3 regions of the Nonomuraea sp. bgisy101 genome follow, and region 1 is predicted to be linked to each of the others. Evidence: riboswitches for the same ligand, from Rfam matches in the RefSeq annotation. Region 1 holds a riboswitch; each other region holds the start of a gene.
What was found. Region 1 has a riboswitch for cyclic di-AMP ahead of AC3EO4_RS07380 (C40 family peptidase). Riboswitches for the same ligand answer to the same signal wherever they lie in the genome.
Positions count from the first base shown of each region.

Region 2: another riboswitch for cyclic di-AMP. It lies ahead of AC3EO4_RS51050 (CHAP domain-containing protein); the one in region 1 lies ahead of AC3EO4_RS07380 (C40 family peptidase).
Region 3: another riboswitch for cyclic di-AMP. It lies ahead of AC3EO4_RS34415 (D-alanyl-D-alanine carboxypeptidase family protein); the one in region 1 lies ahead of AC3EO4_RS07380 (C40 family peptidase).

Region 1 covers NZ_JBYITD010000003.1:241,728-252,012, reverse strand. The annotation lists gene AC3EO4_RS07405 (hypothetical protein) at 1-98, opposite strand, end outside; gene lysX (bifunctional lysylphosphatidylglycerol synthetase/lysine--tRNA ligase LysX) at 244-1,725, shown strand; gene AC3EO4_RS07395 (NADP-dependent oxidoreductase) at 1,821-2,750, opposite strand; gene AC3EO4_RS07390 (winged helix-turn-helix transcriptional regulator) at 2,838-3,257, shown strand; gene AC3EO4_RS07385 (LuxR C-terminal-related transcriptional regulator) at 3,469-3,684, shown strand; gene AC3EO4_RS07380 (C40 family peptidase) at 3,747-4,790, opposite strand; cyclic di-AMP (ydaO/yuaA leader) riboswitch at 4,796-4,944, opposite strand; gene AC3EO4_RS07375 (amino-acid N-acetyltransferase) at 5,220-5,789, shown strand; gene AC3EO4_RS07370 (RDD family protein) at 5,876-7,222, shown strand; gene AC3EO4_RS07365 (RDD family protein) at 7,319-7,816, shown strand; gene AC3EO4_RS07360 (histone-like nucleoid-structuring protein Lsr2) at 8,207-8,539, shown strand; gene AC3EO4_RS07355 (ATP-dependent Clp protease ATP-binding subunit) at 8,852-10,285, shown strand, end outside.
Region 2 covers NZ_JBYITD010000053.1:26,036-36,320, reverse strand. The annotation lists gene AC3EO4_RS51065 (trypsin-like peptidase domain-containing protein) at 1-1,890, shown strand, start outside; gene AC3EO4_RS51060 (hypothetical protein) at 2,152-2,532, shown strand; gene AC3EO4_RS51055 (DMT family transporter) at 3,420-4,418, shown strand; gene AC3EO4_RS51050 (CHAP domain-containing protein) at 4,871-5,578, opposite strand; cyclic di-AMP (ydaO/yuaA leader) riboswitch at 5,594-5,728, opposite strand; gene AC3EO4_RS51045 (tetratricopeptide repeat protein) at 5,859-6,299, shown strand; gene AC3EO4_RS51040 (Gfo/Idh/MocA family protein) at 6,280-7,239, opposite strand; gene AC3EO4_RS51035 (aldo/keto reductase) at 7,331-8,155, opposite strand; gene AC3EO4_RS51030 (hypothetical protein) at 8,225-9,193, shown strand; gene AC3EO4_RS51025 (DUF6716 putative glycosyltransferase) at 9,190-10,285, shown strand, end outside.
Region 3 covers NZ_JBYITD010000021.1:158,875-169,159, reverse strand. The annotation lists gene AC3EO4_RS34450 (serine/threonine-protein kinase) at 1-384, opposite strand, end outside; gene AC3EO4_RS34445 (hypothetical protein) at 484-1,110, opposite strand; gene AC3EO4_RS34440 (hypothetical protein) at 1,423-1,596, opposite strand; gene AC3EO4_RS34435 (hypothetical protein) at 1,785-3,632, opposite strand; gene AC3EO4_RS34430 (hypothetical protein) at 3,831-4,844, shown strand; gene AC3EO4_RS34425 (SDR family NAD(P)-dependent oxidoreductase) at 4,981-5,841, opposite strand; gene AC3EO4_RS34420 (class I SAM-dependent methyltransferase) at 5,981-6,712, shown strand; gene AC3EO4_RS34415 (D-alanyl-D-alanine carboxypeptidase family protein) at 6,728-7,645, opposite strand; cyclic di-AMP (ydaO/yuaA leader) riboswitch at 7,659-7,801, opposite strand; gene AC3EO4_RS34410 (TetR family transcriptional regulator) at 8,111-8,734, opposite strand; gene AC3EO4_RS34405 (alpha/beta fold hydrolase) at 8,936-10,150, shown strand; gene AC3EO4_RS34400 (ABC transporter permease) at 10,248-10,285, opposite strand, start outside.

The DNA of each region.
Region 1 (10,285 bases):
GAGGAGGAAGTGGAGGCGTTGGCGGTGGCGGGGAGCGACAGAGCGAGTGCGCCGGTGGCGGCCACTGCGAGGAAGCCTGTCGCGAGCTTCTTCATCATGATCTCTCCTTGAGCCCCACGGTTCCGGCTCCCTGCCGGATCCCCCCTGGGCTCTATGCGTCAGTTCTAAGCCCCTCTGCTTGCACTCCCTTTGCAAAGAGCTGACGAACTCTTGCATTGCGCCATATCGGTACCCTTTGGTGTTGTGAGCGACGAACTTCCCGAGCAGATGCGCATCCGGAGGGAGAAGCTCGACCGCCTTCGCGCCGAGGGCGTCGACCCTTATCCGGTGACCTTTCCCCGTACGGCGACCAACGCCGAGATCAGGGAGAAATACCAGGGCCTCGACCCTGACACCGCGACCGGCGACAAGGTCGGCGTCGCGGGGCGCGTCATGCTCAACCGCATCGGCGGGAAGCTCTGCTTCGCCACCCTGCGTGACGGCAGCGGCGACCTGCAGGTCATGATCTCCCTCGACAAGGTCGGGGAGGAGTCGATGGCCGCATGGAAGCGTGACGTCGACCTCGGCGACCACGTGGGCATCGAGGGCGAGGTCATCACCTCCCGCCGCGGGGAGCTGTCCATCCTCGCCGACAGCTGGCAGATCACCTCCAAGTGCCTGCGCCCGCTGCCGGAGAAGCACGTCGGCCTCACCGACCCCGAGGCCCGGGTACGGCAGCGCTACGTCGACCTCATCGTCAACGACGAGGCGCGCAGGATGGCCCACGTCCGCAGCGCCACGGTCCGCGCGGTGCGCGACTTCTGGCACGAGGAGGGCTACCTCGAGGTCGAGACGCCGATGCTGCAGCCGATCCACGGCGGCGCGGCGGCGCGTCCCTTCAAGACGCACATCAACGCCTACGACATGGAGCTCTACCTCCGCATCGCGATCGAGCTCTACCTGAAGCGGCTCGTGGTCGGCGGCATCGAGAAGGTCTTCGAGATCAATCGCAACTTCCGCAACGAGGGCGCGGACTCCACGCACAACCCCGAGTTCACGATGCTCGAGGCCTACGGCACCTATCTCGACTACAACGACATGGCCGACCTCACGCAGCGGATGTACCAGAAGGCGGTCGTCGCCGCTCTGGACACCACCGTGGTCGTCCACGACGGCGTCGAGATCGACCTGGGTCTGGTGCAGTGGCCGCGGATCACGCTGTACGGGTCGGTCTCCGCGGCGCTCGGTGAGGAGATCACCACCGAGACCCCGCTCGACCAGGTCAGGAAGTACGCCGACAAGCGCGACATCCACTGGGACCCGAAGTGGGGCCAGGGCAAGCTCGTCCAGGAGCTCTTCGAGGAGCTCGTCGAGCACACGCTGATCCAGCCGACGTTCGTCATGGACTACCCGCTGGAGACCTCGCCGCTCACCAGGCAGCACCGCGACGATCCGCTGCTCACCGAGAAGTGGGACCTGATCGGATTCGGCACCGAGCTCGGCACGGCCTACTCCGAGCTGGTCGACCCGATCGAGCAGCGCCGCCGGCTCACCGAGCAGTCGGTGCTGGCCGCCGGGGGCGACCTCGAGGCGATGCAGCTCGACGAGGACTTCCTCCAGGCGCTGGAGTACGCGATGCCGCCGACGGGTGGCATGGGCGCGGGCATCGACCGGATGATCATGGCCTTCACCGGCAAGAACATCAGGGAGACGATCCTGTTCCCGCTGGTCAAGCCCTCCCACTGACCCTGCCTCTGCCCCGGTCCCGCACGGGCTTCCCGCGAGGGACCGGGTACGGCAGGCGAGCGGCTCGCGCCGTACCGGACACGCGTCGTGACGCGTCAAGGTGTGAGGACCAGGCGGCCGCGCAGGCCTCCCGCGGCCAGGCGGGCGTGCGCGTCGGCGGCCTTCTCCAGCGGGTAGGTGCCGGCGACCCTGGCGGTGAGCCTGCCGAGCCCGGCGAGCCGGGCGATCTCGGCGAGCTGGCGCGGCTCCTCCCTGAAGAACACGGTCGCCACGTCGGTCCCGCGCAGCGCGACGGGTGCCACTCCGGCCGTCAGCGTGATGAAGGTGCCGCCGTCGCGTAGAGCGTTCAGCCCCGCGAGGCCGGTCACCGCGGCGTCGATCACGGCGTCCACCCCGTGGGGCACCCGCCGCCTGACGCCCTCCCCGAGGTCCTCCTCGCGCGGGACGAACCATTCCGCACCGAAGCCCCGCACCAGTTCCTCGTCGTCCCTCCCGGCCGCGCCCACCACCCGCAGGCCGCGGGCGGTCGCGAGCTCCACCGCGAACCCGCCGACCGCGCCGGCGGCGCCTGTGACGAGCACGGTCCTGCCCTGGTCCAGCCGCGCCCTGTCGAGCGCCTGCCACGCGGTCAGCGTGTTGAGCGGCAGCGTGGCCGCCTCGACGGCGGAGATCCCCTGCGGCGCGGGCGCGACCGCGTGGGCGTCGACCACCACGTACTCCGCCTGCGCCTTGGTCGGCAGCTCCAGCCGGCCGACGAGGGCGATCACCTCCTGGCCGGGCGTGAAGGCCACGTCCTCGCCGACCTGGTCGATCACGCCTGCCGCGTCGAAGCCGAGCCCGTAGGAGGCGAGCCTGCGGGCGACGCCGTAGTCGACGAGGGTTCCCGCCGCGACCGCGAGGTCGAACAGGTTCACCCCCGCCGCCGCCACCTTGATTCGCACCTGGCCGCTGCCCGCCTGAGGGATCGGAGCCTCGATGAGCTCGGGCGAGCCTGAACCGCCGATGAGCGCACGCATTGTCGTCATGCCGCCGACCCTAGGGAGAGCTGCTCTCTTCTGGTAAGAAGGCACCTGGAAGTGCGTAACCCACCCGAAGGAGCCCCGTTGGCGACCATGACGGCGGCCGAGCGCCGCGCCGAGGCCAAGCAGGCTTATGACGCCTATATCGCGCAGTGCCCTTCAAGGAAGCTGCTCGACGCGCTTAGTGACAAATGGGTCAGTCTGGTGCTCACGGCTCTCGCCAATGGGCCGCTGCGTTACAGCGATCTCGCCAGGACGGTGGCGGGTGTGAGTCAGAAGATGCTGACCCAGACGCTTCGCGGACTGGAAAGGGACGGCCTGGCCTCCAGAACGGTGACCGCCTCGGTGCCGGTGCGGGTCGATTATCGGCTGACGCCACTCGGAACGAGCCTGCTGCCACTCATGGCGGCGATCAAGGAATGGGCCGAGAGTCACATCGAGGATGTCGAGCTCCCCCGCGAACACTATGACGCCCAACGGGACGGCGAACAATCGGGGCGAAATTCCGGATAAGGACAGTTTCCTGTTAGGCGGTTGTGGACCGTTCTACGCACCACACGCCATGCGAGTTCTTCATATAGAAACGATCAAGTCAATAGCCGCCGTCAAGCGCCGCACGAATCGACCTTGACGACCTTTCCCGTATGCGTTTACCGTCTGCGAGACGAGCAGCTTGCTCGGGCCGAGACGTCGCCGAGTTGTGCTGTTGGGGGGAGGGCTCCCGATGGATGTGCTCACCGACGACGGAGTCGTGCTGAGCCAGGACGACCTGGAACTCCTGGCGGAGTTGGCCAAGGGCGTCACGGTCGACCGCGTGGGCAGGACGCTGGAGATCAGCGGTCGCACGGTCCGCCGCCGCCTGCGGGTCATCTGCGACAGGATCGGCGTCGCCACGGCGATCGAGGCGGTGGCCTGGGCGGCGCGCCGAAGACTCATCTAGCCGGCGCGGTTGCGTCTCGCGTACGGCCTCCATCCGGTTCCGGCGCGAGCGGCTCCCGGCTACTAGTCGGCGATGCGGACGGCTCCCGCGAAGGGCCTGTTGCCGATCGTGGCGATCCGGACGACGTCGCCGGTCTGGGGCGCGTGCACCATCATCCCGCCGCCGATGTAGATGCCCACGTGGTGCAGGTCGCTGTAGAAGAAGACCAGGTCACCCGGGCGCAGCTCCTCGCGCGTGATGTGCGTGCCCGCGGTCCACTGGTCGCCGGTGTAGTGCGGCAGGCTGATGCCGACGCGCTGGTAGGCGGCCATGACCAGCCCCGAGCAGTCGTAGGAGCCGGGACCTTCGGCCCCCCACACGTACGGCTTGAGCTGCTGCGTCAGCGCCCAGCGCGCGGCCTCCGCCGCCTTGCCGCTGCCGATGATCGGCAGGTTGACCTTGGTGGCGCGGGTGCCGGGCCGTCCCGCCTCGCCGATCGCCCGCCTGAACAGGCTGCTCTCGACCTTGGCCACCATCGAGGTGATCTTGTCCCGCTTGCCGCCGAGGTCGTCGACGAGCTTCTGGACCTCCGCCAGGCGCGTCTTGGCCGTCGCCCTGGCCTTCTCCGCGGCGGCGATGGACTCGGCGAGTTCCTTGACCTCCTGGCCCTGCTGCTGGTTGATGGCGAAGGAGGTGGCGGCGGCGTCGAGGAAGGCGCCGGGATCGGTCGCGTTGGCGAAGGCGAGGCCGTCGGTGAAACCGCCGGACATGTAGGTGCTCTCGGCCAGGAGGGTGGCCCTGGCGCGCTTGGCTGCCAGATCGGCTTCGCTGGTGGCCAGGATCTTCTTGGCGTTGTCCGCGGACTTCTTGACGCTCTTGAGCTTCTCGCGCTGCCCGTTGTACTGCTCGGTGAGCGTCTCGATGTCGTTGTGGAGCTTCTCGACCTGCTTGGAGAGCTCCCTGAGCGACGGCTTGGGGTCGGCCATGGCCGAGCCGAGAGGCGTGGTGAGGACCAGAACGGCCATCGCGGCGCCCAGGATCGCGAACCGCTTCTGGCGGGAACCGGGTTCGTGGGGGCGGGCGTGCTCGCCCGCCGACTCCCCTTCGCGGATGCGCCTGCGCTTCACCAACCAGCTCCTCTCGTAGTCGCCGACCGGGTTAGCTGACGGGTTCGGGCCGGAGCAGCCCTACCGAGCCCGAGCTCGGATTCACCCCTTGACGGCTGGGCGGCCGCCGGCGGGTCCCCGGCTCCCCTTGTGGGGGATTAGGCGTGTCTCCACGCCTGGCCGCGTGGGGGACATCGTCGGTGGACACTAGTGCAAGCAAGGTTCGTGCTCAACCAGAACTGCCAATCCAGTAGAGGATGCGCATCCAAAGGATCACGGGTAGATCACGCAAAAGCCCGATCGACCAGGGGATTGCAAAGCCTTTACTGAGTTTCGCGAAGGTTTGTCGGGTTTGTCGTGCAGAGATGCATAGCGTGCCCGCCTCGCTACAGTGCGTCATGTGACGGTAGTTAAGGGTGGGCCGAAACGAGCTAGGTACGCTGAAGGGCCATGGAGCAGGTCGTCGAGCGCACAATGCAGGACACCGAGATCGTCGTACGGCGAGCCCGCACGCCGGACGTCAGGTCGATCAGGCGCCTGGTCGACATCTACGCGGGCGCGGGCCGCAAGCTGCTGGAAAAGGCCACGGTCACGCTGTACGAGGACGTCCAGGAGTTCTGGGTCGCCGAGCGCGGCGGCCAGGTCGTCGGCTGCGGCGCGCTCCATGTGCTCTGGGAGGACCTCGCCGAAATTCGCACGGTCGCGGTCGACCCCGCCGTCAAAGGTTCAGGCATCGGTCACCGTATTGTTACCGCGCTGGTGGGAACGGCCCGTGACCTGGGGCTCCGCAGGGTCTTCTGCCTGACGTTCGAGGTCGACTTCTTCGCCCGGCACGGCTTCGTCCCGATCCAGGGAACACCGGTGTCACCCGAGGTCTACGCCGAGTTGCTGGCCTCCTACGACGAGGGTGTGGCCGAGTTTCTGGATCTGGAGCATGTCAAGCCCAACACCCTTGGCAACACCAGGATGCTGCTCCATCTGGAAGCAGTTGACTATGGCGTTGACCAAGAGGAAAGGTGATTGTTGATACTCATGTCGATACGTTGGGCAACAGCAAGCATGTGTCCTGACATGTGCCACATGCGCCATCGAAGCGAGGTGACACGGTGAGCACCGGACAGCCGCCGTATCCGCAGGATCAACCTGATGACAATTCCGGATACGGTCAGCAGAACGCAGGACGCCCGGGCGAGCAGCCCGATCCTGACGTGACGATCGTGGGCTACCGCCATGAAGGCGGCGGCTACGGTCAGCCGTCCCAGGGCCAGCCCGACTACGGCCAGCAGCAGGGCTACGGCCAGCAGCAGCAGGGCTATGGTCAGCAGGGCTACAGCCAGCCCGGCTACGGCCAGCAGCAGGGCTACGGCCAGCAGGCCGCGTCCTCGGGTCAGCAGCCCGGCTACGGCCAGCAGCAGCCCTCCTACGGCCAGCAGCCCGGCTACGGGCAGCAGGCCCCTTCCTCGGGGCAGCAGCCCTACGGCCAGCCTGACTACGGCCAGCAGCAGCCCGGCTATGGGCAGCAGCAGCCCTCCTACGGTCAGCAGCCCGGCTATGGGCAGCAGCAGCCGTCCTCGGGCCAGCAGCCTTCCTACGGTCAGCCCGACTACGGGCAGCAGCAGGGCTACGGTCAGCAGGCATCCTCGGGCCAGCCGCCCGAGTACGGCCAGCCCGGCCACGGCCAGCAGCAGCCCGGCTATGGGCAGCAGCAGCCTGGTTACGGCCAGCAGCCCGGCTACGGGCAGCAGCAGCCGTCCTCGGGCCAGCAGCCTTCCTACGGTCAGCCCGACTACGGCCAGCAGGGCCAGTCGCAGCCCGGCTACGGCCAGCAGTCCCCGTACGGCCAGCAGCAGCCCTACGCCCAGCCCGGCTACGGCCAGCAGCAGCCCGCGTACGGGCAGCCCGGCTACGGCCAGCCCTACGGGGCGCCGGCAGGGGTGCAGCCGCCCGGCGCGCCCGCCCCGCTCGCCGAGTGGTGGCAGCGCCTGGTCGCCCGCATCGTCGACGGTGTGATCTTCGGGATCTTCTGGTTCGTGCTGGGTCTCATCCTCGCCATCTTCTTCGTGGCCAGCTACAACCTCAGCACCGGTGCGACGAGCGGGCTGAGCGGGTTCGCGGCGTCGGCGATTGCGGCGGTCCTGGCGACGCTGTTCTACGTTGGCTACGAGTACCTGATGACCAAGGCCAAGGGGCAGACGCTGGGCAAGATGGTCATGGGCATCAAGATCGTCCCGGTTGGCGGTGCTCTGACTCCGGGCGGACTGTCCGGCGATGCCGCGCTCAAGCGGGCGGGTGTCACCTGGGGCGGCGTCATTCTTCAGGTGGTGCCGGTGGTGGGCGGTCTTCTCTCGTTCGCCGCGATCGGTGTCAACGCCGCTTCCCAGCTCTGGGACAAGCCGCTGCAGCAGACCTTCGCCGACAAGGTCGGCGGAACCGTGGTCGTGAAGATCAAGTAAGCGGACACTTAAAAAACGGGGGCCGGCTGGACGCCGGCCCCCGTTTTCGCGTCTTGGCCCTGTAATCGCCGTCGGCGGGCGTACAGAATGGGCCTTATGGTCGCGCCGCCGCCGGGAGTGCGGGCCGTACCGGCTGATTGGTGGGAACGGCTCGTCGCGCGAAGCATTGAGGCCCTCGTCATCGGGGTCTTCTATTACATTCTGTTCATCGCGGCCTGGGGTTTGTTGCGAACTGTAGGGCTTCTTGAGGTGTACGGCGACTGGTTGCCCGGCTTGTTCGCCTGGCTCGTCGTCGGGTTGGCTTATGCGGGCTATGACTGCCTGGCTCATTACCGGCGCCGCCGTACCTTCGGGAAGGCGATCATGAAGATTAGGCTGGAGCGCGCGCCGGGCCGCCGGCTGTCGCCGGGGGACCTTGCGAAACGCGCGATCCTCTATCCCGGGCCCATCGCCCTGGCGGAGATTCCGGGAGTCAATGTCGTAGTGGGAATCCTGGTGTTCGCCGTCGGGCTGTCTATCTTGATCGACAAGCCCTTGCAACGGGGGTTGCACGACAGATGGGCGGGTTCCTTGGTGATCAAAGACCCTCACTGAAGTGTGCATCTACCCCCAGACGCCGATTTTTCAGGATTTTCCGGGCGATCGGGTAAGAACTCTGGAGAGACTGGCATTAGGCTAGGTGGCACACCCCCGCCTGGTGGTCGCCCTCTTTGGGGGCGCTATCGTCGGGTCGGAGAGTCGACAACAGCCGCGCCGCGCCCGTCGCCGAGCGGCTTGTGCATAAAGGGCGCGTCTCCCACAAACCCCATGAGGCGGAGTGGAGCGGAATGAGCCGCCGGGCGCCGTCCAAACAGGACGGGTCCGCCGGGAACCGGATCTGACCCAGTAGTCAGGGAATCCGCGAAGCGCTGAATTGTCTCGTCGCCTTTCCGGGTATATGTTTGGCAGGCGAATGAAACAATGCTCCGGGAAAGGATTCCGTAGATGGCCAAGCAGATCCAGGAGATTCTCATCGATGACCTCGATGGGGGCGAGGCCAATGAGACGGTCAGCTTCGCCATTGACGGAGCGTCCTATGAGATTGATCTCAGCGATGTTAACGCCAAGAAGCTGAGGGACGCGCTGACGCCTTTCGTGTCGTCGGCCCGCAAGTCGGGCGCCGTTGCGGCCCGTCGCCGGGTACGCGGAGGCGCGCGTTCGATGAGCCGTGAGAAGAGCTCCGAGATTCGGCAGTGGGCCAAGGCCCACGGCCTCCAGGTCAGCGAGCGGGGCCGCATCTCCTCCGCGATCGTGGAGAAGTACGAAGCAGCCCACTGACATCATGCGCTTATGCCGATCGCCTAGAACCCCGGAGATCGCCATAAGCGCATGATCGTGTTTGCCCGTGAAAACCGGGTCTGTCGCGCTGCCAGTGGCCGGCGCGCTAAACGTCGTTCGCTTGCGGCGTATCGGGAACACAGCACCCCCAGTAGGTAGTTGGATGGAGGGTGAACGCCCTGCTCTCGGGGAACGTCTCTGCTATAGAGCGTGTCAGCGGCAAGAGGCATGGTTCGCCGAGCCAGGGCTAGCATGCGGGAGGACGGGACCGGATTTACCGGCCTGACTGACCGCTCTGTGAGGAGCGACGAGATGTTCGAGAGGTTCACCGACCGAGCAAGGCGGGTTGTCGTCTTGGCCCAAGAAGAGGCCAGGATGCTCAACCACAACTACATCGGCACTGAGCACATTCTTCTTGGTTTGATCCATGAAGGTGAGGGCGTAGCCGCCAAGGCTCTGGAGAGCCTCGGCATCAGCCTTGAGGGTGTGCGTCAGCAGGTCGAGGAGATCATCGGCCAGGGCCAATCGGCTCCGTCGGGGCACATTCCGTTCACCCCGCGGGCCAAGAAGGTTCTTGAGCTGTCGCTCCGTGAGGCTTTGCAGCTGGGTCACAACTACATCGGCACCGAGCACATCCTGCTCGGGCTCATCCGTGAGGGTGAGGGTGTGGCGGCTCAGGTGCTGGTCAAGCTTGGAGCCGATCTCAACCGTGTGCGGCAGCAGGTCATCCAGCTGCTCCACGGCTACCAGGGCAAGGAGCCGGCCGCCGCGGGTGGCCCGCAGGAGTCCGCGCCTTCCACCTCCCTGGTGCTCGACCAGTTCGGCCGCAACCTGACCCAGGCGGCCCGTGAGGGCAAGCTGGATCCGGTCATCGGCCGTGAGAAGGAGATCGAGCGGGTCATGCAGGTCCTCTCCAGGAGGACCAAGAACAACCCCGTTCTCATCGGCGAGCCCGGCGTCGGCAAGACCGCCGTCGTCGAGGGCCTGTCGCAGAAGATCGTCAAGGGCGAGGTCCCCGAGACGCTGAAGGACAAGCAGCTCTACACGCTTGACCTCGGCGCGCTGGTGGCCGGCTCCCGTTACCGCGGTGACTTCGAAGAGCGCCTCAAGAAGGTGCTCAAGGAGATCCGCACCCGCGGCGACATCATCCTGTTCATCGACGAGCTCCACACGCTCGTCGGCGCGGGCGCCGCGGAGGGCGCGATCGACGCCGCCAGCATTCTCAAGCCGATGCTGGCCCGCGGCGAGCTGCAGACCATCGGTGCCACCACTCTTGACGAGTACCGCAAGTACCTCGAGAAGGACGCCGCGCTGGAGCGCCGCTTCCAGCCGATCCAGGTGGCCGAGCCCTCGCTCAGCCACACGATCGAGATCCTCAAGGGTCTGCGCGACCGCTACGAGGCGCACCACCGCGTGTCCATCACCGACGACGCGCTGGTGGCCGCCGCGCAGCTGGCCGACCGCTACATCAGCGACCGCTACCTTCCCGACAAGGCGATCGACCTCATCGACGAGGCCGGTTCCCGGATGCGCATCCGCAGGATGACCGCGCCGCCGGACCTGCGCGAGTACGACGAGAAGATCGCCAACGTCCGCCGCGACAAGGAGTCCGCGATCGACGCGCAGGACTTCGAGAAGGCGGCTGCCCTCCGCGACCAGGAGAAGCAGCTCCAGCTCAAGCGCGAGCGCCGCGAGAAGGAGTGGAAGGCCGGCGACATGGACGTCGTGGCCGAGGTCACCCAGGAG
Region 2 (10,285 bases), on a different contig from region 1:
GCGCTCCTCGGTAGGAGCGACCTCACGGCAGGCCAGTTCGCCCGGCTGATCGATCTCGCGCTGAGCTGGTTGTCGCGCAACGGCGTGTCCCACGACGGCAAGCCGCCGCACAACGACACCGATTTTCTGCTGCGCCGCCTGCTCGGACGTCCCGAACCGGACGGCCGCCAAGCCAGGAGCATCGTCGAGTACGCGCTCGCATGGCTCGCCACCGAGGCCGCGCGCAGCATCTACACCGGCCACGTCCTGCTGCCGCTCCTCGAGCGGTGCCACCTGACGGACGACCAGACCGCCGCCGTCGTGTCCGCCGCCCTCACGTGGCTCAGCTGGGACGCGCGCAGTCGGAACTCGCGGGCCGTCCTGCGCGCCCTGCTGGTCGTTCCGATGCTGGACGACGACAGGACAGCGCGTGTGCTGGCTCATGCTCTGGCCTGGCGGAGCCCTGAGGAGGCGCCACTCGTGCCCCTCGGAGGCGAGCACCTCGACGAGGAAGCCGAGCAGTCACCACCACTGCTCGCCGACAAGGCTCTGGCATGGCTTGAACGCAACGTCGGGCACCCGGACGCCTCGTCCGTGCTGCGGCAGTTGCTGCGGCACCCGGAGCTGGACGGCGCTCAAGGGGCCGTGGCCGTCGACCGTATCCTGGCTCTGCTCGATGACCCCGCCGCCGAGGCTCACACCGACGCGGTCCTCGGCTCCCTGCTACGCCGCCAGGATCTCCCTCTGGAGCAGGCGGCCGCCGCTCTCGGGCACGCGCTGCGCAGGCTCGGCCGGCCTTTCGCCGACATCGACGCCAGCCGCGTGCTGGGTCCGCTGCTCAAACGCGACGACCTGGACCCCGCGCAGTGGGCAGAAGTCGTCTCCCGAGCCCTGGACTGGCTGGCGATAGCCCAGGTCGAGGGCGACGTCAGTTTCGTGCTCCATCCGCTGTTGGAGAGCCCTGTCCTGTCGGCCGATCAGGCGAGCGCTGCCGTCTCCCACGCGCTGCGCTGGCTGGGCGAGGGGGGTTGGGCTCGCGCCCCGAAGGCCGGCTTCGTGCTCCATCCACTCCTCGACCGCCGCGATCTGGACACCGGCCAGGCTCGCCAGGCTGTCGATCACGCCATGACCTGGCTGGCCAAATGGCATCGCCTCGCGCGGGAGGAGCCCAACCCGGACGCCGAATACGTGTTGCGGCCCCTGCTGCGCAGGCCCGGACTTCCGGTCCCTCAGGCCGCGCTAGCGCTCAACTACGCGCTGGCCTGGCGTGACAAGAGGACCACTCGGCTCTCCCTTGCCGATCCTGGTGCAGAGGGTGCGGCCACCGCGCCGCCCCTGACGGACTTCGCCCTGGACTGGTCCGAAGCGCATTCCGGCGCGCCACAGGCATACCTGGTGCTGGAACCCCTGCTGATGAGCGTGCGGCTGAGGAAGACCGCCGCCGCGGAGCGCATCAGCTCCTGTGCGCTGGCCTGGCTGGAAGGGCATCACTCGATGCCGGAGGCGGGCCTCGTGCTTCGCGGCCTGCTGACGAAGGCGAAGCTCGACTACGAGCAGCGGACCGACGCGCTGGCCTACGCCTCGGACTGGCTCGCCCGCCACGGTATGGCCGTGCAGGCTGCTCCGGTCTGGCAGGGACTGGTGGGCCGTTCGGCGCAGGGAATCGACGACGCGCTCGCGTGGCTGGTGGCATTCGGTTCGGCAGAGGCGGCCGGCTACGTCCTGACCGCTTTGCTGGAGCGCGTGGATCTCACCGAGGAACAGTCGCTGCTCACCGACACCTACGCGGCGATCTGGCTGGGCATTCACCCTGACAGCCGGGGTGCATCCCCCATCCGTAAGGCTCTCCAACGACGGCCGGGCGCGCCGCTGTCAGGAAGGAGAGCGGGGATCGCCCAGGAGAACGGCTGAGCGGGCTCCTACGAAGCGCCACGGGCAGATGGTCGGCGACGTCGAGCGGAATGTCGCCGAGGGGGATGAGCGACGCGCCACGGCGCCGCTTGCGGCGTGTGCCTGGACCGGGAGATCCATGGCGCGGCCTGCGGGTTCGAGGGGAGCGCGGCAGGCCGAGCGCCTGCGGGTGGACACGGTTCGCGTCTCGGGTCCAACACTTTGCCTGATCGGGAAGCACATAACGGCTGTCCGGCGGGTACAGGCGGGTAAACGACCGACATGAAGCGCGACAAGCCGGGCAAAGAGGATGTTTCGCCCGCGCTGTGCGACTGGTGCGGCGCGGTGATCTCAGCGGGGGCAGAGCTGTACAGCATGGCGCTCGACTCCTCCGTGATCCACGCCAGCAATCCCAGGTTCGACGGCAGACGTTTCCTGACCGCCTGTACCCATGAGCACCTGGCCGCCCTCGACGAGCACTACCGCCGCAGACCCTTCGTCGACGAAGAGCTGTGGGCGGGGAAGATCGCCAGAGTGATGGACAGCACGACCGAGCCGCTGACCCTCGCGGATCTGGTCGACGCCACCGGCTTGAGCCGGGAGCAGGTCGAGCGATCCATGGCATGGCTCGAAGCCCAGATCCATCGGCTGCGCCATCGATGACGCCCCGCCTGCCGCCGCGGCAGGCAGGTCACCACCGCACCGGCACTTCGGTCAGTTCGCCGCTCAGGACGTTGTTCCCTCAGCTCCTCCACCCCCGCAGTCGCCGTAGCGGGAAAACGGGCAGTGAGCTGGGAGAAGAGCACCTGCAGCTCGATCCGCGCCAGGGCGCTCCGATGCAGTGGCGCGGGCCGTGGCCGAATGTGCGGCGCGGTGCGGTCCGGGCCGGGCCCTCGGACACCGTCGCGTCGTGGCTGGCCGCGCCGGTGTTCAGGAGCACCGGTTCTCCCGCGCGTACGCGTACGCCTTCGATGTCGAGGTCGGTGCGGGCGTAGCGGGGGATGCCGCCGCCCTGGCCGGGCGCGCAGGATCTCCTCCACGGCTGGGTCGATGAGGGAGGGGTCGGCGACGAGCGCCTGCCGTCGGTTGGGGTCGGCAGGCAGCCACAGCGCCCATCCGCGACCTCGTCCACGGCCTCACGGCGGCCTCCCGCGAGGTCGCCGAGCGCAACCTGGCCGGACGCATCCCGCCGGGCCCATGGCGTTCGTGGGCGTCGCGCCTGCTACACACCCCCACCCTGGAAGCGGTCATCGCCTGGCTCGACGCGGGCAGGCCCGACCTGGCCGACCCCGCCGATTCAGCCGCGCGGATCGGCGAGGCCGTCCACGGCGTGATCGCCGCCGCACAGGGCGTGAGCCCGGACGAGTGAGCCGAGGCCCGGCGTGGCGTCCGCCGTGCGACTCGGCGTGGTGCCCGCCGTGCGGTTTGGCGTGGCATGCACCGTGCGGTTCGGGGTGGCGTCCGCCGTGCGACTCGGCGTGGCCCCCGCCGCTCAGCAGGGGGCGGCCATCCGCTGACCTGGGTAGCGGAAGAGGGAAGGAGGGGAGCGCATGGGAGGTCTCACCCGGCGGGAACAGTCCGTGGGTTCCGCCGCCGGCACGGTGGCCGGCCTCATCTGGGGCCTGGCCTTCCTGATACCGGTGCTGCTGCCCGGCTGGAGCCCGGTGGCCGTGACGGTCGGCAGGTACCTGGCCTACGGCCTGGTCTCCCTGGTGCTCTTCGCCTTCGGCGGGCGTGTTCTGTGGCGCCTGCTGCGGCGGCACTGGCGAGTGGCCCTGGCGTTCGCGCTGACGGGCAACGTCCTGTACTACCTGCTGCTCGTCGTCGGCATCGAGCTGGTCGGCGCGCCGGTCACCGACATCGTGATCGGCTGCATCCCCGTCACAGTGGCACTGCTCGGCAACGCGCTGTCGGGGGCCTACCGGTGGCGCTCGCTCGTCATGCCGGTGACGCTCGTGGCGATCGGCCTGACCGTGGTGAACGCGCTGGAGCTGGGTGGGGCCGCCCCCACCGAGGACCGGCCGCTCGGGCTGAAGGTGCTCGGCCTGCTGGCCGCCGTGGGCGCCGTCCTCCTGTGGACCTGGTACGGGCTGGCCAACGCGCGCTTCCTGAGCCGCCACCCCGAGGTGCCGGGCGGGGGCTGGTCCACGGTGATCGGCCTCGGCACGGGGGTCGTCACGCTGGCCGGCCTTCCTGTGGCCGCGCTGTCGGGCGAACTGTCGCCCGATTCCGGCCCGTCCGGGGAGAGTCCGGACCTGGCCGCGTTCGTCGTCGCCGTGCTCGTGCTGGGTGTCGTGGTGTCGTGGGCGGCCACGGGCCTGTGGAACGTCGCCTCGGCCCGGCTGTCGCCCACGGCCGCGGGCATGCTCATCAACGTCGAGACCGTGGCCGGGTTCGCCTACGTCTACGCGGCACGCGGCACATGGCCGCCGCTCGGCCAGGTCGTCGGGTTCGCCCTGATCCTCATCGGCGTGCTCAGGGTCGTCCGGCTGCCCACCACAGGGGGAAGACCGGCTGAGACCCGGTTCGGCCGCGCCGTTTTCCTCTGACGCGATGTCCTCTGGCGTGACGTTCCTCTGGCTCGACGGTCCTTTGACTCGACGCTCGTGAGCGCCGGGACGCCTGGATCGGCGACGCGGTGGCCGCGACGGACGCGGCGCGCCGCTGGACCGCATCGAAAGGGGTTCGACGGAGGGGGGACCTGGCCGGAGACGCCGGTCAGGGGCAGCCGGAGACGGGAGGGGAAGGTGTCCTGGACCCGCCGCGACCGGACGCGTGTCGTCGGGGGGGAAGGCCGGGGGAGGACACGGCACGTGCGGTGGGGGGAGGGGGCCCGCCGCTGGAAAGCGGGAGAGCCGAGGCGCCCCGCGTGGCGAGGGCCCTGACGGCGGCCGCCCCGGGTCCCGTGGTGGGCCCCCGTTACCAGGAGACGTGCCCGATGAGTCGTGGTTCGATCATCGGGCCGACCTGGCAACAGGGCCGGGGGAGTGCGGCGGAATCGTCAGCCCGAGTAGGTGGGGTAGCCGTAGCCGACGACCTGCGACGTGGGACGGACGCGCTGCTCGACGACGCCGTTGCCGGTGTTGCCCTCGATCGTGGAGATCGTGCCGTCGCCGTTGCCCTTCTCGACGAAACCGACGTGGTTGATGTCGTCGAGGCTCTTGCTGCCGCTCCAGGAGAAGAAGACGACCGCTCCGGGCTTGGGGGTCTGGCCCCAGCGCTTGTTGGCCTTGAACCACTTGGCGTGAGCCACGGTGTAGGCGTCCCAGCCGACCTGCGGACGGGCGCCGGTCTGCTCGCCGACCCAGGAGACGAACATCGCGCACCACGCGGCGTTGGCGTAGGCGGTGACGCTGCCGCCGTCCCTGGCGACGGTCTCCCTGGCGCGCTGCGAGTTGACGTACCAGTTCTGGAACTTGGTGCCGCCGCCCGCGGCGTTCTCCTTGATACCGATCTGCTTCTTGGCCTCGGCCAGAACCGCGGCAGCGCTCGGCATGGCCTTCGTCTGAGCCTTGCCGGCGGCGCTGACCCTGGCCGCGTCCTCCTTGGGCGCGCCTGCGAGGGCGGCTACCCGGGGGCTGTCGGCAAGCGGGAGCTTGTCGGCCTGAGCGATCTGGGTGGGTACGAGCGCGCCGGCGATGACGACTGCGCCCAGCGCGGCATGCGCGTAGTTGAGCTTGGGGGCACGGCTACGGCTGTGCTTTGCCATGTGAAGGGGAACTCCTTGCTAGCTTCCTGCCGCTTACCGGGTTAGCTGACGGGTTCGGACGCGAAGCTGCCCTACGGCACGATGTGCCGATTCACCCCAGAGAGATTGGGTCCCCGGTTCCGCGTGGTGCGGATTCAGCGGTCACAGGTGAACCTGTGATGATTGCAATGTCTGGCAATGTCCGGATTGCCCGGTTTATGCCTTGAGTGAGCCTAAGGTAATACATGAGGCAAGTAGCTTACAAATTGATAAAGGTCCGTCGATCATCTACGGTCAGGACATGTCGCCACAGGACCTGTTCAACAGGGGGCTGCGGGAAGACGGACACCGTCCGGACGAAGCCCGGCGATGGTATCTCCTGGCGATCGAATCGGGTCATCCCGCGGCCGCCCAGCGGGCGGCCTTCAACCTGGCGCTGATCGAGGACGAGAGCGGCCATCTCGACGAGGCTCGCCACTGGTACGGCAGGGCCGCCACACCCAGGGCGCAGTTCAACCTCGGCGTCCTGGAGGACTGCTGCGGCAACACCGAGGTCGCGCGCCGGTGGTACACCAAGGCTGTCGAATCGGGCCACCCGGAAGCGGCCCCGCGCGCCATGTTCAACCTGGGCCTGCTCGAGGACAGGGAGGGCAGGCCGGAGCGGGCCCGGGCCCACTTCCTCATGGCCGCGGGGTCGGGGCACGAGGAGGCCGCCGCCCGCGCTAGCGAGCGCCTAGCCTGATCCGCGCGTCCTCCAGCATCCGCATCATCGCCAGGCTCTCCTCCAACGGCATGATCGCGCTCTCCGTCCTGCCCTCGGCCAGTGCCAGCCGTACCTCGCGCACCTCTTCGGCGTAGCCGTTCATGGCCGGGTCAAGGACGAGTTCCTCGGGCTCGACGCCGGGCCCTGAGAGCAGGATCCGCTGCGGCGCCCAGAACGGCGCGGCGATGTCGGCCCGCAGCTCCGTCCCGACCACGGTCGCGGTGTTGGCCAGCGGGCTGAGCAGGGACGTGTCGAGCAGCGCCCGCGCCCCGCCCTCGTAGGTCAGCAGCGCCCCCACCTCGGCGTCGACGCCCGAGGGACCGAGCGATCCTGTGAGATGCGTCTCAGCCGGCTCGCCGAGCAGCAGCTGCGCCAGCCCGAACGGGTAGATCCCCAGGTCCAGCAGGACTCCGCCGCCCAGCGCGGGATCCCACAGCCGATGCCGCTCCTCGTACGGCATGACGAACCCGAACGACGCCTGCACAGAGCGCAGCGCCCCGAACCGCTCCTCGGTCAGCAGCCCTCTGATCAGCGGGTTGAAGCGCATCCACATCGCTTCCATGAGGAACACGCCAGCCTGCCTGGCCAGGTCCACCATCCGCTCGGCGTCGGCCAGGCTCGCCGTGAGAGGTTTCTCACACAGCACGGCCTTGCCCGCCGCGATGGCCGCCTCGGCCACCTCCAGGTGCTGGGCGTGCGGGGTGGCCACATAGACCACGTCCACCGCCGGGTCCTGGCACAGCTGCGCGTAGGAGCCGTAGGCCGACTCGGCCCCCAGCGTCGCCGCCAGCTCGGCGGCCCTGCCCTGGTCGCGGGAGCCCACGGCGGCGACCCGCATGCCGGGCTCCGCGGCGATGACCGCGCCGACCGTCCTGGCGATCCCGCCCGTGGCCGCGATTCCCCAACCCAAGTCACGCATGAGAGTCCTCTCTATCGGTGATCGATCTTCCCATCACCCCGGACACGCGTACGGCCCGCGCCCGGGGCGCAGGCCGTGGCCGACGGGCGGGTCAGCCCATCCAGTCGAAGGTGGCGGGGTCGGGACCGAGGCGCGTGCCCCTGTTCAGCGCGCCGATCGCCGCCATGTCCTCGGCGTCGAGGGTGAAGTCGAACACGTCGATGTTCTCCCTGATCCGCGAGGGGGTGACCGACTTGGGGATCACCACGTTGCCGAGCTGGATGTGCCAGCGCAGCACGATCTGGGCTGGCGACTTGCCGTGCTTGTGGCCCAGCGTGGCCAGCGCGGGGTCGTCGAGCAGCCCCCTGCCCTGGCCGAGCGGGCTCCACGCCTCTGTCAGGATGCCGTTGGCCTCGTGAAAGGCGCGCAGCTCCGCCTGAGGGAAGTGGGGGTGCAGCTCGATCTGGTTGATCGAGGGGACGATCTCCGTCTCGTTCATGAGCCGCTCGAGGGTCTCGATCGTGAAGTTCGAGACGCCGATCGCCCTGACCCTGCCCGCCCTGTAGAGCCGCTCCAGCGACTGCCACGCCTCGACGTACTTGTCCTGGGAAGGGACGGGCCAGTGGATGAGATACAGGTCGAGGTAGTCGAGGCCGAGCTTCGACAGGCTCGTCTCGAAGGCGGCCTCGGCCCTGTCGTGCTCGTTGTTCCACAGCTTGGTGGCGATGAACAGTTTCTCGCGAGGCACGCTCGAGCCGGCGATCGCGCGGCCGACGCCCTCCTCGTTGTAGTACAGCTTGGCCGTGTCGACGCTGGTGTAGCCGGCCTCGATCGCGGCTGACACGGCCCGTTCCGCCTCGTCGTCGGGCACCTGCCAGACGCCGAAGCCGAGTTGCGGTATCTGAACGCCGTCTGTGTTGAGCAGCAGCGAGTTCATGTTCATGCCTCCATTGTTCACTCCGCGTTAGCTGGCGCTTCGAGTGGGCGTCCTACCGTTGCGCGTGTCGTGAACGAACAGGAATCCGTGGCCTGGGTGGAGTCGCCACTACAGATGCTCTGCGCCGTCGAGGCCCACCACGCCGGGCTGCTGGGAGACCGGACGCTGGTGGTGCCACGCGCCGGGCTGCGCCCGCTCGCGGCCACCAGGCGTGAGCTGGTCACGCTCGACCTGCCAGAGGGGCTCGAGCTCGCCAAGCCCAGCGAGCGCATGCCACGCAGGCTCAACGCCGTCGGCGACGCCTTCTCCGGAAGGGTCCAACTGCGCTGGGTCATGATCCGTCCGGGCCGCGTCGTGATCGTCGACGACGGTCTCGCCACGATCAGGCTGCTCGAACTGCTGTCGGCCCGCCCTGTCAAGCCGCTGCTGCGGGCGCGCGCCACCCCGAGCACGTGGCGGAACACGCTCGGCCACCTGGCCGCCCGCAGGCTGCGCGCCACCGCCCGCAGGGGCGCGCTCTCCGTCTTCACCGCCCTTCCCGTGGAGGGCGAACTGGCCGCGGCCGTCGGGCAGGCGGGCGTGGAGCTGGCCCGCCACGACTTCGGCTGGCTGCGCAGTCAGCCGATGAGCACGCCCGGCCCCTCCGAGCGGACGGTCGTCCTCGGCACCTCCCTGGTCAGGAACGGCCTGGTGCACCGCGAGCGCTACCTGCGCTGGCTGACTGAGCTGGCAGAGCGGGAGCCGCTGGCCTACTACCCCCACCGCCGCGAGGACCCCATCGACCTGGCGGTCATCCGCGAGCGGCCGGGCATCACCGTCCACGCCCCCGGCGTCCCCGCCGAGCTGACGCTGCGGGGCCTGTCGGCCGAACAACGTGTGGTCAGCCTTCCCTCGACCGCGATCAGCTCGCTGCGGGTGCTGCTCTCCCCGCGCGGCGTCGCCGTCGAGCCCGTGCACGTGCCCGATGACTGGTGGACCAGCCGCGCGGCGCCTTCCCTCCGTTCGCACCTGCAGATGTTCACGGGAGTACCCAGTTGAAGGTCCTGGCCCTGGCCGATTCCGACTCGTACCTGAAGTGGGCGGCCAGCCTCCTGGACGACCTGCCTGCCGACTGCGTGACAGAACTGGCGGTCGTGCGCACCCCGATCACCCCCTCGCCCGAGCAGATCGCCGCCGCGGTGGCGGGGACCAGGGCCTCGACCGTCCCGGTCCTGTCGGCCAGAGCCCTCAGGCGTACGGCGGAGCGGCTGCGTCCCGACGCGATCCTCGTGGCGTGCACGGGCCCCGTGGTGGACGTGCTGGTCGCCGAGGTGTTCGACGGCCTGCGACCCAGGCCGGTCTTCGTCACAGGACTGCCCGGCATCTCGGTGCCGGCGACCGAGAAGGCCTGGCTGTTCCGCAGCGGCTGTGACCTGTTCGTCGTGCACAGCGGCAGGGAGGTCGCCGAGTTCGGTGAGCTGGCCGCGCGGCTCGGCGGTGGCGGCGCGGTGGGCCTGGCCAGGCTGCCCTTCCTGCGCGACGTCCCCTCCGTCGAGGGCGGCAACCGCGTGGTCTTCGCCACGCAGGCCAAGGTGCCGGGGCGGCGCGAGGAACGCGAGCTGATCCTGCGTTCTCTGGCGGCGCTCGCCGCCGCCCGGCCTGACCTGGACGTCGTGGTCAAGCTGCGGGCCCTGGAGGACGAGCGCCAGACGCACAACGAGCGCTACCACTACCAGCGGCTGTGGCGGGAGCTCGGCATCGAAGGCACGGTCAGGTTCGCGGCGGGGCCGATGCACGAGCACCTGGCCCAGGCCGCGGGGTTCGTCACCGTCAGCTCCACCGCGGCGCTGGAGGCGATCGCCCAGGAGGTGCCGCTGCTGGTCCTGTCGGACTTCGGGGTGAGCGCCGAGATGATCAACCTGGTGTTCGAGGGGAGCGGCGTCCTCGGCACGCTCCAGGAGGTGGCGGAGGGCGCCTTCCGCGAGCCCTCGCCCGGGTGGTGCGCGGAGAACTACTTCCACCCCGCCGGCCGCAGCGACTGGGTGGCGCTGCTCACCGCGCTGGTCATCGGGCCGCGCACGCCCGCGCGGTCCCTGCTCGACGGGCCGGAACACGTGGCCGCGCGGCGCCGCGCCCGCCTGCGGGTGGAGG
Region 3 (10,285 bases), on a different contig from region 1:
GGGGCCGATGAGCACGTTGGCCGGTTTGAAGTCGCGGTGGACGACGCCCGCCCGGTGGATGGCGGCCAGCGCGGTGGCGGTGCCGATGGCCAGCCGGGTCAGCGCCGCCCCGCGCATCGGGGCGATCGCCGCCAGCGCAGGGCCGTCGATGTACTCGCTGGCCACGTAGGGCGGCCGGTGGTCGAGGTCGGCTCGCAGGACGCGGGCCGTGCAGAACTCGTCCACCTGACGGGCGGCGGCGATCTCGCGGGCGAAGGCGCGGTCGATCCCGTCGTTCATGACCTTGACGGCGGCGAGCCCACCATGCTCGTCCTGCCCCAGGTAGACCGTGCCCTGCCCACCCTGCCCTAGCTGGCGGATGATGCGGTAGGGGCCGATGTCCACGCACGCCTCACATGATCGAAATACCGTCGAATCACCCACCGGTCGCCCTCGCGCGGCGGTACCGCTCCCCCCTGGGCGATCATCGGCTCGCCGGGATCCTCAGCAAGGGCCCACCCACCACCAGCCACCTCCCAGGCGGGTGGAGGGGCAGACGCGCATGCCGTAGGCGGTCAGGTTCCCGGTGGCCTCGCCCGTGAAATGCGCGTAGCCGACGGCGTCGTCGGGGATGCCGAGCCAATCGGGCAGGAACAGGATCGGTTGGCCGCCGCTGGCGCCGAGGGCGGAGACACGGCAGTTGGCCGAGACGAAGCACAGGTGCGCCGGCAGTTCGGCGCCGAGGTAGCTGTGGATCTGCCCGGCGGGGAGCTTACCTTCGTGGGCCAGGTCGGCTACCTGGGTGAAGGCGAAGCGTTCCAGGTGAAAGCGGAGGGGGACGCGCAGGTCGGGGGTGAACTGCAGGGTTACAGGCGCGGTGAGGCCGATGATCGTGAGTACGAGGCCGGCAGCGCCTGCGGCGATCCGGCGCCGCCGCAACAGGACCGTCGTCATGGGCAGGTAGACGGCGAACGCGACGAGGTAGGCGAGTGCCTCGGCCAGCGGGGCCAGCAGCCAGAGCGCGGTCACCAGGTGGCCGATGTGCAGCCCCATGGCCACCATCGCGAACGTCACCGCGCCCATGGCGGTCAGGAGAATCGCCGTGGTGAACCGCTGCAGGGAGGCCGTCACGGGCACATCGTAGGAGCGCGACGTGCAGACCCTGCCCGCCTTGTGTGGAGATCCCGTGAAGATCGGCTCGGCGGCGGCACTGACGGCGTTCCTCTCTGGGAGATGGCCTCTGGTCATCGTGCGGGGGGTGCACCACCTCGGCTCGGACAGGACAACCGACCCGTGGTCATGTGAAGCCCGATTCCGAAGAGGGGGGGATCTGGATTTCCAGTCAGCTTTCGCCGTGCATTCTTGGCCGCATTTCGTCAGAGCAGCGGAATTGGGGCGAGGCGAACCGCGCCCACACCCCATCCGATGAACCGAGCCTGAACCTCAGCCGCGGCAGGAGAGTACCGAACCGTCCGTGAACTCCGCCGTCGACGTCACGCACACGATGACATCGGAGAAGTCCGCGCCTCCGCCGCAGGCATATGCACTGCCCGCACCCATGAACGTCGCGCCACACAGCGCGACTACCGCCAAAGCCCGGCTGATCATCTTCTTCATTTCCGCTTCCCCCTTAGAAGGATTTATTCGTGCCGAATGTTTCGTTCAAGGATGGCGTGGGCGATGGGCAATTTGAAGATCGACGGGTGGCAAGATACTGCGGAATCGAAGGCAGCATCATGCAAGCCGAACCGGACTTGTCGCAGGGGGCGATGCGGCCGTCCCTGTCATCGGCGACGTCTCGTGAGTCACGAATCCTCGGTGGACAGCAGACGGCCCAGCGTGTCCAGACCGTGGTGGAGCCGCCGGAAATAGGTGGCCCGGCTGATGTGGAGTTGCAGGGCGAGTTGCTGGTGCGTCCGCGGTCGCCCCAGGTAGTAGTGCCGCAGGATCCATCCCGCCTCGGCGTCCTCCGGCGAGTCGCCGTCCTCCAGGGTGCGCACGGCATCCCGCAGCCACTCCTGGAGGTCCATCACCGTCGCTGTACGTGCGCAAGCCAGGAGCGGACTGTCGGCGAGTCCGGCCTCGTCACGGATGCGCGCCAGGGCCCAGCCCACATCCCGGCCCGTCGGGCCCTGGGGAGCGACCCCGTCCGAGACCGGGACGAGCCGCTCCACCCAGTCGGGCAGCGCGTCCCGGCCGAAATCCTGGCTGTAGATCTCGGGCCTGCGTCCGCACCGGTAGATGTCATCGGTGGTCGTACCGTGCCGCCGGAACCGCAGACCACGCAGCAGCCGCTGGTAGTCGGGGTTCGGAGTGGACACCGTCAGCAGCAGGCCGCGCGAGCGGACCTGGTGAAGTAGGTGCCGCAGGAGGAACGCGTGCAGGCCCCGGTCGGGGCAGTAGGCGGCGCCAAGGACCAGGCTGCCTGCGCCCCGAGGCCGGCCGAACAGCCCGTCGGCATGCTCTTGGAGCAGCGACTCCACGCTGGGCACGGTGCGCTCGGCGACGTGGAGCAGGCCGATGAGGCCGGCGGCTCGGCCATCGCCGTCCCTGAGCAGTTGGAAGCCCGACGGATCGTCGCGCAGCCATTGCTCCACCATGCGGTCCGTCCGCCGGGTGTCCAGCCCTCCGCTCCGGGCCCACCAGTGCATCAGCTCGCCTATGTCGTCCGCGTCCCCCGGGTCGGCGGTGTGAACCAGGCCTGTGGAGGAACTCGCGGGGAACAGCGTCTCGCGCACGGCGTCGTCATCGGACAGGGCCATGACGCTCTCGGCGAGGCGACTGCGGTGCTCAGCACTGGGCTCTGTGGCCAGCAGGCGCTTGCGGTAGGCCAGCGCCCGGGTCCGCGTGCCGCGGTGAGCGGTCGGCTGCCGCCACCGGTGAGCCAGCTCGATCACGCTGCGGAACGGCTCGACCACGGCGAGCCCGAGTTCCGTGCGGGCTACGACGCTGAGCCCGCGCAGGGCGTCGAAGACTTCCGGGTCGGCCTGCAGCAGCGCCTCGTCGCCCGACCACATGGTGGCCAGCCGGTCGAGTGTGCCTCGCCATCGCTGTGCGGGCAGTTCACGGGAGAGCCGCTCGATGATCTCCTGAGTGATCTGATCGGCCACCGTCCCCGGAACGTGCGGCGACGCACCCGCGTGCAGCGCCCTGCACGCCGCGCCGGCGATCAGTGGATTGCCTGCGGCGAGGCGGACGACCAGGTCCTGGCTCTGCGGGGCGTGCAGCTGCGCGTCCGCTGCCAGCTTCCTGATCCGCTCGTCCTCCCATGCGGAAACCCTGAGCACCGTGGCCCCCGACAGGGTCCACTTCGGGTGGGCCAGCAGCGAGCGTCTGCTCACGACCAGCACCGGCCTGCCGTCCTGCTGTCGCCGCGCCCGCACGGCTTCCAGCGCGGAAAGCGCGTCCGGGCTGTCCGCGCTGTCGAGGGCCAGCGGTGCCCTGGTGTCCTCGGCGAGCGCGGCCGGTACGGCCTCCAGGGCGTCCGGCTGCGACAGATCCAGAACCGACACCGAGGCCAGGCTCGACACGAGTCGGGACTTGCCGATGCCGAGGGGGCCGGTGAGGTTGACGAGCGGATGCCGGTCCAGTGCCTCCCGCAGAACGTCCGGACTCACCCGCGGCGCCGGCCCGGCGGCTCGTGTTTCTCCCATCAGATCTCCTTGCATTCTCCGGCGAACGGCCATCGCCGCACACGGCGAACACGTCCTCGTCTGTGTGACGCGGCGGGAAAGCGGTCTGCCGCCCTCCGCTGAGACTGTGAGACTCCCGTGAGACTTGGTTTGTTTGCTTCCCGGCTAGTTTGTGCTCCGTGGTCACCAGGCACCGGGACCGAACTCGCGGGGGGAGACATGCAGGGCCGCACCATGTCCGTACTCGGCCTGAGCGGCGCCGAGGAGGATGTCTACCGCTACTTCCTGCGCAATCCACGCACACCCGCGCACGATATCCACGGGATGTTCCCCTTCGGCGAGGGGGGAGCGACGCAGGCGATCTCGCGCCTGCGTGACCTGCGGCTCCTGCACGGGGACGACGAGAGCACGTGGGCGACAGAGCCCGGTGTGGCCGTGCCCCGTCTGATGGAGAAGCAGTTGGCCTCGATGTACCGGACGATACGCCAGCTCACCAACCCTTGGCCCATACTGCGCTCGCTGCAGCGCGACCGGCAGGACCCGCTGCCGGAGCTCTCCGAGACGGCCGACGGCGCGGGCGTGACGTTCCGCCGGCTGGAAGACCCGCGGGAGGTACGCGCCCACATCGACGAACTCGCCTTCAGCGCCCAGGAAGAGGTACTGGCGGCCGAGCCCTACGACACGCTGCCGCAGGAGAACATCACGCACAGGCGGCCCGTCGACGTCCGCTGTCTGCGGCGCGGCGTACGCATCAGGAATCTCGTGCGCACGACCGCCCTGGAAGATCCGCACACCCTGAGCCATCTGCGAAAGCTGCACGCCGACGGTGCGCAGATCAGGGTCGCGAACGAACTGTCGCACCAGATGCTGGTCTACGACAGCCACACGGCGCTGCTCCCGATCGACGTCCACGACACCGCCAGGGGTGCCCTTCTCATCGAGGAGAGCACCCTGGTGGGCGGCGTCGTCAGCCTCTTCGAGAGGCTGTGGGCGGCGGCGACGGACTTCGCCACGCTGACGGCCCCCGGTGCCGGGCGGATCACCCGGCTCTCCGAGACGCAGCAGCGTGTGCTGACCTGCATGTGCACCGTGAGCAAGGACGAGGTGGGCGCCCAGCGGGCCGGCATGTCGCTGCGCACCTACCGCCGGCACATAGCGGACCTGCTGTGTGCGCTCGATGCCGGCAACCGCGCACAAGCAGCGTTGACGGCGCGCGAGCGGGGCTGGGTGTGACCGCATGCGGGGCCTCGCCCATCGTACGTGGTGATCTTGTACTCGACCGCCGTGAGGGAGAGGGTCAGCTCACGGATCCGACGGCGGATGGTGTCGCGATGTTCGAGCAGCACGTCGAGCCGCCATGGCAGCCGGCCTAGATCGGCCGGACCGACGCAGGGACGCCCTCGAAGTCGGCGCTGCGGGCGGTCTCGGCCCACTGCTCGACCTGCTCCAGGCCACGCCGGTAGACACCCGAGATACGCTCGACCGCCTCGCGCCCGAGCGGCAGCCGCAGCGGCACCTCGTCACTGTGCGCGAGGGACACGATGATCTCGGCCGCCCGCGCCGGGTCGCCTTCCTGCAGGCCGTCGGTCCCCGCCATGTCCGCGCGGACGGCGGCGAGCAGGTCGCGGTAGGTCTCGGACGCCTCGGCGAACTCGAGCACGTCGGCCGCGTTGAAGTCGGTCCTGAACCGGCTGGGCTCGACGATCATCACGCGGATCCCGAACGGCGCCACCTCCCCTGCCAGGGCCTCGGACCAGCCTTCGAGGGCGAACTTCGACGCGGAGTACGCCGACACGCCGGGGAACGACATCCGCCCGCCCTGGCTGCTCATCTGCACGATCGTCCCCGTGCCCCTGCCCCGCATCGCCGGCAGCGCCGCTCGGACGAGGGCCGCGGGGCCGAACAGGTGCAGCTCCATCAGCTCGCGCAACCGCGAGTCACTGACCTCCTCAACCGCTCCCACCACGGCCCGGCCCGCGTTGTTGACCAGCACGTCCACCTGCCCGAAGCGGTCGAGCGTGCCCTGCACGAGGTCCGCGGCCGCGGCGACGTCTCGGGCGTCGAACTTCGCGATCAGGAAGGTGTCCGGGTACGCGGCCTCCAGGTCGGCCACGCTCTCGGGCCGGCGCACCGCCGCCACCACGTTGTCGCCCGCCGCGAGCGCCGACTCCGCCAGTGCGCGCCCGAAACCGCGGGACGCGCCGGTGATGATCCAGGTCTGTGTCGTCATGGCGAGAACGCTATGGTTTCGAGCGCGCTCGAACGCAAACCCGCGCGACCACGAACACTGAGACGTCGTCGTGGTGAGCGGGTGGCGAGACGCCGGAAATGATGTCGCCGGGCATTCGGCTGAAGCGTAAGGTGCGGGCGTGCATCCTGCTGATTTCTATACAGGCATCGTCGCCGAGTTATACGGGCCGCTGAAGTCCGTGGCCCAAGATCCAGAGCCCTACGCGGCGTTCGTCCAAGAGGCTGGTTCCCCGGCTCTGGAGCTGGGGTGCGGGGACGGCGATCCATTGCTCGACCTGCGTCGGCGCGGCCTCGACGTCGAGGGTGTCGACTCCTCGGCGGACATGCTGCAGCGGTGCCGTCACCGGGCGCGGAAGCAAGGCGTCGATGTCGTCGTCTACCACCAGCGCATGGAGGCGCTCGATCTGCCACGCCGCTACCGTGCGATCTTTCTTGCCGGGCCGACTTTCAACCTGCTCCCCGACGACTCCATCGCTCTGGCCGCCCTTCACCGCATCCGCGACCATCTCGCCGTGGGCGGCACCGCCCTGGTGCCGCTGTTCGTCCCATCGCCCACACCTGCCGAACGGATCGGCCGGGTGCGCACCGCTACAGCGGACGACGGTGCAGAGTTGCGGGTCTCGGTGGTGTCCGAGGAGCGTAGCGATTCCGCGCGGACGCAGACGACGGTGTTGCGCTACGAGCGGTGCCGCGACGGCGAGAGCACCGTCGTGGACCGCCCCTGGGTACTGCACTGGTACACCCGCTCAGGATTCGAGAGCCTTGCCGCAGCCGCCGGCCTGATCGCGGTCTCGGTCCTGGAGTCGCCAGGCGCCTCCGACCTGCAATTCCAGCTGCAGGCCGCCGGTTAAGCTGCTGTCGAGTTGTCAGGGTTGCCTGCTGGTCGCCGCCCAGTCGAGGAGCGCCTGAGCGGTCTCGAAGCGGCGGCTGGAGCTGCTCTCTCCCAGAAGCACGCCGACCAGCTGACGGCCGTCCCGGTCGGCGGCGAAGGCGAGGGTGTAGCCCGCGGCGCGCGTGAATCCGGTCTTCAGGCCGATGGTGCCCGGCGTGCGGAGGAGGCGATTCGTGTTCCGCCAGGAGTAGGCGCGGTGCTCCGCCGTCTCAGGGATCGAGCGGTGCCGGGTGGAGCCGACCTTCTTGATCAACTGGTTGTTCAGCGCCGCCTGGGCGAGCCGCACCTGGTCGCGTGCGGTGGAGTAGCCGCCGCCCTTGGTGGGCATCCCGTCGACGTTGACGTACAGCGTGTCCTTCATGGCGAGCTCGCGGGCGTTGGCGTTCATCTTCGCCGTGAACGCGTCGACACCAGGCCCGTACGTGCGGGCGAGCGCGTGGGCGGCGTCCGCGCCGGAGGGCAGCATCAGGGCGTACAGCAGGTCCTCCACGGTGAGCCGGTCACCGGCGCGCAGGTACGCCACCGAGGCGCCGCCCCTCGACGCGTAACGCACGTCCTTGGCGGTGACCTCGACCACGTCGGTCGGCTTGGCCTGCTTCAACACGGTGTAGGCGGTCATCACCTTGGTAATGCTGGCCACCGGGACCCGAAGATCGGCCTTCTTGCTGAAGTAGACCTTGCTGGTCTTGGCGTCGATCACATGGGCGGCACGGCCGAGCACCGCGGGGGCGTCAGCGGAGGGGGCGGGAACGTGGGCACGGGGGGCCGGTGAAACGACCGAACCGGCCGGTGGGGCGGCCTGTGCGACAGGGGCGACGGCGGTCACGGCGCCTGCGGTGATGGCGACGCCGAGCAGCGCGCGGCCCAGCCGGTTCTTGAGGTACGTGGGCATGAAGGGGTTGTGCTCCTAGCTTCCATGCCGCCTACCGGGTTAGCTGACGGGTTCGGGCTGGGAAGTGCCCTACGGACGCGGCTGAGCCGGCGTTCGATTCACCCCAAGGGAAGTGGGTCCCCGGTTCCGTGGATACGGATTCGGCGGCCGAGTGTCGTCCTGCGGATGAGCCTCAGGAGACGCGCGGTCCGGGCAATGCAATGGCAACGGACGAGTCGACGGCTCGCTGCACAATGCACTAAAAATAGCCAAACTGCACAAAAGGGGCAAATACTCCACACTCGCTCCTGCCCGATCCGCTACGCGTCGGCGATCGACCCCCAGCCGTCGTTCCAGATGTTGTCCCAGTCGGCCTTCACGATGAGCTTGTACGCGCGGTGATCGCAGCACCGAGCCGGCAAGGTGCGACACCGACCGCCAGCAGGCGGAACCGGCTCGATCCGCGCCCCAGCCGCGTCCGTTGACTCAGCGTCCCCGGTCATGTCGGAGCGGGGACGGTTCGAGGTCGAGCGCGAGGTGGAGTTGGCGCGTCCACCAGCGCAGCTGCGCGGTCGGGTCGCTCGCCGCGACGCCGGTGAGGCCGGCGCTGCGGCGGAAGGCACTCCCGTAGAGAGGCTCCATCGCCATCGCTTGGTGGAGGGCCGCGACCGCGAGCCGCGTGTCCTCGATCGAAGCCGCGGACGGCCGGAGCCTGTGGAGTGCGTCGACAAGCGGGTTCAGCATCCCGTCGCCATGCTCTCGCCAGCCCGCAGCATGCAGCGCGACCGCCAGCTCGCCGTAGCCCTGCCGGTACAGACCTGCGAGTGACTCGACGAGCTCCAGGAGGTCGGCGCCCTGCTCCAGCCACGACGAGAGAACGTCCTGCACAGCGGCTCTCAGTTGGCGTCCACCGTGTCGAAGCAGTTCGCGCAGCAGGTTGTCGCGGCTCTGGAAGTGGTGTGTCACGCCGGCGTCGGTCATGCCGACCCGGGCGGCGACGGCACGCACCTGGACCGCCGCGACGCCTCCGTCGGCGAGCAGCGCTGCCGCGGCGTCGAGGATCAGCCGGCGAGCCTCTTCAGGCGGTCTTCGTGTACGGCGTGTCCCCACGACTCCAACCTTACCTTGACCGGCCAAGGCAGCGGGTCGTATCGTACCTTGACAGCTCAAGGTAAGGGGTGCGGACATGCCTGTGGTCGACCTCACGACGTCGCGAGGGAACGAGGTTCCGGCCTCCCGTGAGGGCCTCGCTCGACGATTCGGTGCCGTCCCTGGCGGCAGGCGCCGGGACGAGCCGGGCTCCGACCAGCGATGACCGAAGTCACCCTCGCCCGAGGAGACGTAACGCTGCGAGGCACGGCCACCGGCATCGGTCCGACCGTCATCCTGCTCCACGCCGGCGCCGAACGTCGCGGTGTGTGGACGCCGGTCGCGGCGGCGCTCGCCCTGTCCGGGCTCCGGACCGTGGCCTTCGACCTGCGCGGTCACGGCGACAGCTCGGGACGGGCAACGACGCTGCGGGCCATCGAGCAGGACGTGACCGCGATGATCTGCCGAGAGCCGGCACCGGTCGTCGTGGTCGGCGCCTCCCTCGGCGGGCTGGCCGCCATCGCGTCCCTCGCCGACCCACGCGCGGCACGACATGTCGCCGGGTTGGTACTCGTCGACGTCGTACCCGATCCCGATCCCGATCGGGTTCGCGCCTGGCTCGATGCCCGTGGCCTCCGCCACATCCACGCCGAGCTCGTCGAGGACATCCTCGAACGCGGTCCCGAGCTTCTGGCGACAGCCGCGAAGATCGAGCTGCCGATCCTGCTCGTTCGTGGCGGGCCGCGCTCACCGCTCATCGACGCTGAGGTGGAGCGCTTCCGCGCCGCCAACCCTGCGGTCACGGTCTCTCAGGTGCCTGCCGCAGGTCACCTGGTAGCTCGTGATGCTCCCGATGAGCTCGCCCGCATCGTCGCGGACCGCGCGTCGACGTGGCTCGCCACCGGGACGACCGCCCGTCGTGCCTTCGCGCTGCAACGCTCGCTGGGCGCCGACCGGCTCGACCACCCAGGTGGAACGCTGCTCGCCCACCTGCACAGGGTGCACGCCCTCACCGTGGCGTGGTCCGCCGCGCCACGCACCCAGCTGGCCGCCATCTGCCACGCGACCTACGGCACCGACGGGTTCCCGCACGCGCTCATGGCGACGACGGAGCGGCGACGGCTCGAACGCGTCATCGGGTCCGATGCCGAGTCGCTCGTCTATCTCTATGGCGCCTGTAACCGATCCCACACCTACCGCGGCCTCGGGCGCCAACCGCTTCCCGTCCGTGATCGCTTCACCGGCGACATCACGCCGATCCATGAGGCCGACCTCGTCGACTTCGCCGTGCTCACCATCGCCAACGAGCTCGACGTCGCCCGCTTCGCTCGTCTTCCACGCACGGCCCTGAACGAGATCCGCCGCCTCGTGGCCGCGCTCGCCGCCTACGCGCCCGTCGAAGCCGCGCGGGCGCTCGACGACGGCGCCCTCGCGTGACCATCGAACAGCCATGGACGCTCGCCGACCCGCCGGGGCTGTCCGGCGTTCGTGCCGGCGACGACCTTGTGGCTCCTCGGCGGCGGCGATCCCCTGCCTAGCCCGTGGTGAGATCGCGGCGGCGCATGCCGTACA